DNA from 2 places in the Streptomyces sp. NPDC059524 genome. Region 1 is predicted to be linked to the other one. Evidence: riboswitches for the same ligand, from Rfam matches in the RefSeq annotation. Region 1 holds a riboswitch; the other holds the start of a gene.

What was found. A riboswitch is a leader RNA that binds a small molecule or an ion and turns the genes downstream of it on or off. The one in region 1 is predicted to bind cyclic di-AMP.
Region 2: linked by a shared signal. The riboswitch ahead of ACFW9D_RS04700 (M23 family metallopeptidase) and the one ahead of ACFW9D_RS13245 (LysM peptidoglycan-binding domain-containing M23 family metallopeptidase) in region 1 are both predicted to bind cyclic di-AMP.

What each region holds. Positions count from the first base shown of each region.
Region 1 covers NZ_JBHYTK010000036.1:7,795-11,912, forward strand. Annotated here, with positions in the region: gene ACFW9D_RS13235 (hypothetical protein) at 1-70, shown strand, start outside; gene ACFW9D_RS13240 (SGNH/GDSL hydrolase family protein) at 103-921, opposite strand; gene ACFW9D_RS13245 (LysM peptidoglycan-binding domain-containing M23 family metallopeptidase) at 1,046-1,777, opposite strand; cyclic di-AMP (ydaO/yuaA leader) riboswitch at 1,783-1,963, opposite strand; gene ACFW9D_RS13250 (tyrosine-protein phosphatase) at 2,344-3,141, shown strand; gene ACFW9D_RS13255 (DUF6126 family protein) at 3,151-3,315, opposite strand; gene ACFW9D_RS13260 (helix-turn-helix domain-containing protein) at 3,326-3,952, opposite strand; gene ACFW9D_RS13265 (aspartate aminotransferase family protein) at 4,083-4,118, opposite strand, start outside.
Region 2 covers NZ_JBHYTK010000010.1:28,439-32,556, reverse strand. Annotated here, with positions in the region: gene ACFW9D_RS04705 (M16 family metallopeptidase) at 1-907, shown strand, start outside; cyclic di-AMP (ydaO/yuaA leader) riboswitch at 1,213-1,377, shown strand; gene ACFW9D_RS04700 (M23 family metallopeptidase) at 1,390-2,181, shown strand; gene ACFW9D_RS04695 (GntR family transcriptional regulator) at 2,451-3,137, shown strand; gene ACFW9D_RS04690 (HPr family phosphocarrier protein) at 3,366-3,647, opposite strand; gene ACFW9D_RS04685 (GNAT family N-acetyltransferase) at 3,825-4,118, shown strand, end outside.

The sequences.
Region 1 (4,118 bases):
CCTCTGCCGGCTGGTCGCCATGGCACCCGTCGTGCTGCTCGCCGTCGCGGCGCGACGCCGGGCGCGCTGACCCGGCCGGCAGAGGTCCGGGACCTCGCAGGGTCAGGAAGCCGACTCCAGGTGGGCCTTGATGGCGTGCGGGTCGAGGATGCCCTTGGCCTCGACGCGATCGCCGGAGGACTCGCCGCGCAGACGGCGGCCGATCCAGGGCACGAGGAACTCGCGGGCCCAGTGGATGTCGTCGCGCCGCACCTCGAAGGTGCCGCGGGGCGGCAGCGGGGGCCAGGCCTGCTCGGGGTCGGCGGGCACGTCCACGCCGAGGACCTGCCCGGCGCGCAGGGCGACGCGGGTGTGCCCCTCGGGCGAGAGGTGCAGCCGGTCGTCGTCCCAGGCCCGGCGGTCCTGCACGGAGCGCAGGGACCACAGGTCGAGCACCGGGCAGCCGTACCGGTCGGCGATGGCGCGCACGTGCATGTTGTACGTGGCGATCTTGCCGCGCAGATGCTTGAGGACGGCCACGTCGCGGGTGTCGAAGCCGGTGGCGACGAGGACGGTCCCGGCGGCCTCGGAAAGCCGGGCCACGGCCTTCTCGAAGCGCTCGGCCACGTCGTCCGGGTCGGTGCCGGGACGGATGATGTCGTTGCCGCCGGCGACCAGGCTCACCAGGTCGGGGGCGAGCTCCAGGGCCTTGGGGAGCTGGTGCTCGACGATCTGGTCGATGAGCTTGCCGCGCACGGCCAGGTTCGCGTACTGGAACGTGTCCTCGGGGACCCGGTCGTCGAGGAGGACGGCGAGCCGGTCGGCCCAGCCCACGAAGCTGCCGTCGGGCCCGGGGTCCCCGACGCCTTCGGTGAAGCTGTCCCCCACCGCCGCATAGGACCGAATCGTGCCGCCGCTGAGTGATCTCGATTCGTTTGCCACGACCACACATCCTTCACCCTGACCTGTGACCTACGCGACCGTAGCCAGGGGTTGACGAGTGGTGAGATACAGCACTCGGCGCCCGGGGAATATCCGGGCGCCGAGTGTGGATCATGCGCGTGGGTCAGATGGAGACGCCGTGCGCGCGCAGGTACGCGACCGGGTCGACGTCCGAGCCGTAGTTCGGGGTGGTGCGGATCTCGAAGTGCAGGTGCGGGCCGGTCACGTTGCCGGTCGCGCCGGAGAGGCCGATCTGCGTGCCGGCGGAGACGGCCTGGCCGGCCGAGACGCCGAGCTGCGACAGGTGGGCGTACTGCGAGTAGTGGCCGTCGGCGTGCTGGATGACGACCTGGTTGCCGTACGCGCCGCCGTTGCCGGCGGAGACGACGGTGCCCGCGGCGATGGCCTTGATCGGGGTGCCGGTGGGCACGACGAAGTCGGTGCCGGTGTGGTAGCCGCTGGACCACATGCTGCCGTTCTGGTGGTACGGCGTGCCCTCGGTGGCGTCGACCGGCTTCACGTAGGCGGCGGTGGAGGTGCTCGCCTGGGTGGCCGTGGTCTTCGCGGCGCCGCCGAGGGTGAGCTTCTCGCCGGGCTTGATCAGGCCGGCGTCGGAGCCGATCACGGACTTGTTGTCCGCGTAGAGCTTCTTCCAGCCGCCCTCGACGTTCTCCGCCTTGGCGATCTTGGAGAGCGTGTCGCCGGCCTTGACCGTGTAGGTCTGGGCGGTGGCGGCCTGCGCACCGGTGGCGCCGATCAGCGGCAGCGCGAGCGCGGCACCACCGACGGTGGCGACGGCGGCGGCGCGGCCGAGACGGAAGGACTTCGGGCGGCGGTGCTTACCCTGTGCGGGCATGACGAGATTCCTCTCCGTCGCCTGCGAGGTGAGCTGTCGGGTTCGGACGGGAGATGTCCGGCCGCACCCTTGCCATTCCTGACAGGGACACGACTTCACCCCGAGCCGCTGTGGGGAATTCCCGGGCGGCGTTCTTGCCTGTGGGTCCCCCGCTCCTGCCGTCACGGGTCGTAGTGAGGAATCCGGGCGGCGGCAGGACTAGGCGTTCCGACCGGAATGAGACGTGACCGTAGGGCAGCAGGAAACGAAGCGACAAGTTCCGAATTCCCTCTGACCTGCCTTTTCTTGATCGTTCACGCCTTTCCTGCGTCACCCTGCGTCTATCCCGCCCGCTTTACCGGCGCCTTACCCTAAGGAATTCCCGGGAAAGCCGTCCGGAAGATCCGCCACGGACCGTCACGGATATGACGCTGCTCACGCGACGGGCGACAACGTCCGCAAATCTGCGGACAGTTAATGACGTATAGGCCAAAACGGACACATGGTTGCCCTCTAAATCCATGTCGTATCGTCGGGAGCGCGCCCGCCGGCGAGCAGCGCCGGTGACCCGACCGGGAGGAGCACCCGTGACGCAGCACGCCCCGTCCACCGAGCCCGAGCTGACCGGAGTGCGCAACTTCCGCGACGTGGGCGGCCTCCCCACCGTGGACGGCCGGCGCGTGCGCCCCGGCGTGCTTTTCCGCAGCGGACACCTCGCCCACGCCACGGCCGAGGACGCGGCGTTCCTCTCCGGGCTCGGCCTGCACACGATCTTCGACTTCCGCAACGCGGCGGACCAGAAGCTGGAGGGCGCGGACGTCGCGCTGCCCGGCGTGCGCAATGTGAACCTGCCGCTGTCCGACCCGGCGGACGGCTCCGAGTTCTGGAAGATGGTCCGCGACGGCGACATGGACCAGCTCCGGTCGCTCCTCTCCGGGGGCCGCGCCGCGGACCGCATGATCAACTCGTACCGGTCGATCATCACGGACCGCACGGCCGAGCACGGCCGGGTGCTGCGCGCCGTCGCCGAGGACAGCGTGCCCGCGCTGATGCACTGTGCGGCGGGCAAGGACCGGGCCGGTCTGTCGATCGCCGTGACACTGCTCGCGGTCGGCGTCGAGCGCGAGGCCATCGAGGCGGACTACCTGGAGTCGAACGCGAAGCACCGCCGCTACAAGGTGCACCGCAGCTCCACGTCCCCGGACGCCTACTCCCCCGAGGTCATGGAGCTGCTCAGCCCGCTGTTCGACGCGCGCGCCGAGTACCTGCGCGCCGCCTTCGAGACCATCGAGCAGCACTGGGGCGGCACGGAGCGCTACTTCGCGGAGGGTCTCGGGCTCACCGCGGCCGACCGGGACCGGCTGCGCGAGCGCCTGCTCGTCTGACGGCTGCGGCTACCGGTTCGCGCCCAGGGTGAAGAGCAGGTAGATGAACCCGGCGAAGGCGTGCCCCGCGAAGACGTAGAGGAGGACGCGCACCAGGATGCCGCGCGGCATCTTGTCCTCGATGTTGCGGGCGGCGGGCTTGGGGGCGTCGGTGGGCTCGGTCGCGTCACTCATGTCGGGCCTCTCAGACCTCTCGGATCGGAGCCGACGCCGGGCCGAGGCACAGGGCGGCGGTCGGACTCTGCAGCAGGGTGTGGACGAAGAGCAGCTCAGCCCCGGACCGGTCCGCCGCGGCGATGCGGTGCGGGGTGAGCGAGTCGAAGTGGGCACTGTCGCCCGGCTCCAGGCGGTACGAGGTGTCGCCGAGGCGCAGCTTGAGCCGCCCCTCCAGGACGTACAGCCACTCCTCCCCCGGGTGCACCCGCACGATGTCGCCCTGGGTCCCGTACGGGACGTGGACGCGCAGCGACTGCATGGCGCGGCCGGGGGAACCGGCCTGGAAGTAGGTCCAGCCGCCGGCCTCGGTGGGCTCCATGGCGGCGGACCGGACGACGGCGTCGCGGTCGGCCGGGGTCTCACCGAGCAGCTCGGAGACCGTGGTGCCGTAGATCCGGGCGAGTCCGAGCAGCATCGGCAGCGAGGGCTGGCGCTGCCCGGTCTCCAGGCGGGACAGATGGGCCGGGGACAGACCGGCGGAGCCGGCGGCGGCCTCCAGGGTGAGGGAGGCGCGGCGGCGCAGGGCACGCAACTGGGGTGCGACGGCGGGCAGCTCCGGCGGTTCCGGAGTACCCTCCGGGGAGGCAGGGCTCATGCTGACGATTCAGCCAGAAGCCTGCCTCTCCGGCAAATTGCTTGCCTCAGAGGCAAAATTTCCCGCGGTTTCCGGTCACCGGCCGCCCGTCGCTCCCTGCCGGTCCCTGCTCCCGGTCACCCGCCTCCGGTCACCGATTGGCCACCGCCTGCTTGATCAGGGTCTT
Region 2 (4,118 bases), on a different contig from region 1:
CCGTGCCGCCAAGGAGCTCTCCAAGCAGCTGTTCCCCGCCACGTCGCGCATGTCGCGCCCGCGGCAGGGCAGCGAGGAGACCGTCGCCGGCATCGACGCGGCGGCCGTGCGCGCCTTCTACGAGCAGCACGTCCGCCCGGCCACCGCCACCGCCGTCGTGGTGGGCGACCTCTCGGGCGTCGACCTCGACACCCTCCTGAAGGACACGCTCGGCGCCTGGACCGGTGACACGACGCAGCCGCGCCCCGTCCCGCCGGTCACCGCCGACGACACCGGACGCGTCGTCATCGTCGACCGCCCCGGAGCCGTCCAGACGCAGCTGCTCATCGGCCGCATCGGCCCCGACAAGCACGACCGCGTGTGGGCCGCCCAGATCCTCGGCACGTACTGCCTGGGCGGCACGCTGACCTCCCGTCTGGACCGGGTGCTGCGCGAGGAGAAGGGCTACACCTACGGAGTGCGCTCCTTCGCCCAGGTGCTGCGCTCCACGGCGGACGGCACCGGGGCCGCGATGCTCGCCATCAGCGGTTCCGTCGACACGCCGAACACCGGACCGGCGCTCGACGACCTGTGGAAGGTGCTGCGCAAGCTGGCCGCCGAGGGACTGACGGACGCCGAACGGGACACGGCGGTGCAGAACTTGGTGGGTGTGGCCCCGCTGAAGTTCGAGACCGCGTCCGCCGTCGCGGGCACGCTCGCCGACCAGGACGAGCAGCAGCTGCCCGAGGACTTCCAGGCCCAGCTGTACCGCCAACTGGCCGCCACGGGCACCGTGGAGGCCACCGCGGCCGTCGTGAGCGCCTTCCCGGCGGACCGCCTGGTGACGATCCTCGTGGGCGACGCCGCGCAGATCGAGGAGCCCGTCAAGGCCCTCGGCATCGGCGAGGTGACGGTCGTCGCCGGCTGACGCCACCACATGACCGTCGTCGCCGGCCGACGACGCCACGCCAGGGCGGCACCGCCCGAAACGGGACGAAGCCCCGGAAGCCACACAGGCCTCCGGGGCTTCGTGGCGTCACTCACGTTTCCCGTGAACGCTGTTCGGTTCGCCCGACGCGCCACCGTGCGTCGCAAATGCCCGAATTGATGTAGAGGTTGCCTGTGTGCCCTGTGGCATGCGCTACAAAAGCCGGGATCCGTTTGTTGATTGAAAGATGTCCCGCTTAGCGTCGGTCCGGCTGTTCGCCACGTATGAGCCGCGCCCGCGGCCCCGGACAGTCATCGCCGAGTCCCCCACGGCGCGAGCCAGGGGAGCCGGGGACCCACCGCAGTCCCTGGGGTGAATCGGACGCTCTTCCCGTACGGGGAGGGGGCCCGTAGGAGACCTTCCTGCTCCGAACCCGTCAGCTAACCCGGTAGGCGAGAGGGAAGGAAAGGATCAGCCACTCCATGGCGTTCACCCGTGCCACCGGGAAGCATCGTCGTCCGAGCCGCCTCACGCGCACCACGGCGCAGGTCGCCGGCGTCGCGGCGCTCACCACGACCGGTGTCATCGGAGGCCTCGCCGCCCCCGCTCTCGCCGCCGACACCGCCGCGCCCGCCGACCAGAACGGTCTGACGCAGGCCATCGCGATCGGCGACACCCTGGCCGCCCAGATCGACGCCCAGGCGACCGCCCAGAAGAAGGCCGCCGAAGAGGCCGCCGCGCAGAAGAAGGCCGAGGCCGAGGCCAAGCGCCGCGCCGAGGAAGCCCGCCGTGAGGCCGCCGAGAAGGCGGCCAAGGAGCGCGAGGCCAAGGAGCGTGCCGCCCGCGCGGCCGAGCGCAAGCGCCTCAACACCTACGTGGCGCCCATCTCCGGCTCGTACGTCTCGACCGCCTACAAGGCGTCCAGCGGCCTGTGGTCCTCCGGCAGTCACACCGGCATCGACTTCCACGCCGCCAGCGGCACGACCGTCCACGCGGTCGGCTCGGGCACCGTCGTGGAGGCCGGCTGGGGCGGCGCCTACGGCAACAACATCGTGATCAAGATGAACGACGGCACGTACACCCAGTACGGCCACCTGTCGTCGATCGGTGTCTCCGTCGGCCAGAGCGTGACGCCCGGTCAGCAGATAGGCCTCTCCGGCGCCACCGGCAACGTGACCGGCCCGCACCTCCACTTCGAGGCCCGCACGACGCCCGAGTACGGCTCGGACATCGACCCCGTCGCGTACCTCCGCTCGCACGGCGTGGGCATCTGAGGCGTCCGACCCGACGCCCGCAGCACGCACCGCAGGAAAGCCCCGGCCGACCGCCGGGGCTTTCGCGTTCCCGCATCCCGCCGATCCCGCGCCCAGTCCCCGCTGTCCAAAAAATATCCCTCGATTCCAAGCTCCCGTCGGAAATTCGAGCGCGGTGGAATAGAGTCACTGGACGAGCGCGCGGAAATCGGTGCCGATCGCGCTTTTCAGGGGCGCCCGCTCTCCGTCATGCGCGGGGATCGGGCGGAGAGCAAGGCGGAGGTCGGGGCATGCGCATTCCCGCGCACTCGGTATGCACGGCGATCCGCGACGACATCGTCGCGGGCGTGTACGAGCGCGGCAGCAGACTCACCGAGGAACTGCTCGCGCGCCGCTACGGAGTCTCGCGCGTGCCGGTCCGTGAGGCGCTGCGCACCCTGGAGGCGGAGGGCTTCGTCGTCACGCGCAGGCACGCGGGCGCGTGCGTGGCCGAGCCCACCGAGCAGGAGGCGGCCGATCTCCTGGAGATCCGCATGCTCCTCGAACCGCTCGGCGCCGCCCGCGCCGCGCAGCGCCGCACGGACGCCCACCTCAAGGTGCTGCGGGGCCTGGTCAGGCTGGGGCAGGAGCGCTCGAAGGAAGGGGGCGGCGAGGATCTGCGGCCCCTGGGCGCCTGGTTCCACGAGACGCTCGCCCAGGCCTCCGCCAGCCCCGGCCTCATCACCCTGCTCACCCAGGTCCGGCACAAGATCGCGTGGATGTACGCGGTCGAGATCCCCGAGCGGCCCGTCGAGTCCTGGGCCGAGCACGGCGCGGTCGTCGACGCGGTGGCCCGTCGCGACGTCGAGCGCGCCCGCACCCTGACGGCCGCGCACATCGCACGCGAGGCGACCGTCCACCGGCTGCGCGTGCCCCGCGCGGGCGAGCGTGTGAGGACTTCGCAACATGCCGTCAACACGACCGGGCTCCACCATTAACACGGCCGCCGTATACAAAGACGTACGGCATTCATGGAATGGCCCGCCCGGAGTTTTCCCTGCCTGAATTCATTCAGGGAATTTCCGCGTCGGGTCTTTCGGTGATGAATTGCGCTCGCCGTCCCAGGTGTGGAAGCAGGAATACGTCCGGGAAATGCGGAACCGCGCGCCCCCGAAGGGAACGCGCGGTTCTGACGCCGAACGCCGTGGAGTCGGCGCTCAGCGATTTCAGACGGTCTCGGGAAGCTCGTCGAGGCCCTCGGCGACCAGCTTGGCCAGACGGTCGAGCGCGACGTCCGCACCCTCGGCGTCGGAGGCCAGGACGATCTCCTCGCCACCCTGGGCGCCCAGGCCCAGTACGGCGAGCATGGAGGCGGCGTTGACGGGGTTGCCGTCGGCCTTGGCGATGGTCACGGGGACGCCGGCCGCCGTGGCCGCGCGGACGAAGATGGAAGCGGGGCGGGCGTGAAGGCCCTCGGCCCAGCCGACGTTGACGCGGCGCTCAGCCATGTGATGCTGCCCTTCAGATGACTCAAGGTTGTCTAGACCATTCTAAGCACACCGGGCTGCGGACCCGGATCCCCCGGGCCGCAGCCCATCGGACCCCCTTAGCGTGCCCCCGGGCCGCCGGGCACGCGACCCGTACGACAGGCGCCACTTGTCGGCGGTCCGCCCTACTCTTGCCGCATGGAGACCCCGTCGGACCGGCACGCCTACCCCGCCCACTGGGAGGCCGACGTCGTGCTGCGCGACGGCGGCACCGCGCGGATCAGGCCCATCACCACCGACGACGCGGACCGGCTGACCAGCTTCTACGAGCAGGTGTCGGACGAGTCGAAGTACTACCGCTTCTTCGCCCCCTACCCCCGGCTGTCCGCCAAGGACGTCCACCGCTTCACCCATCACGACTACGTGGACCGGGTGGGACTCGCCGCCACCGTGGGCGGCGAGTTCATCGCGACGGTGCGCTACGACCGGATC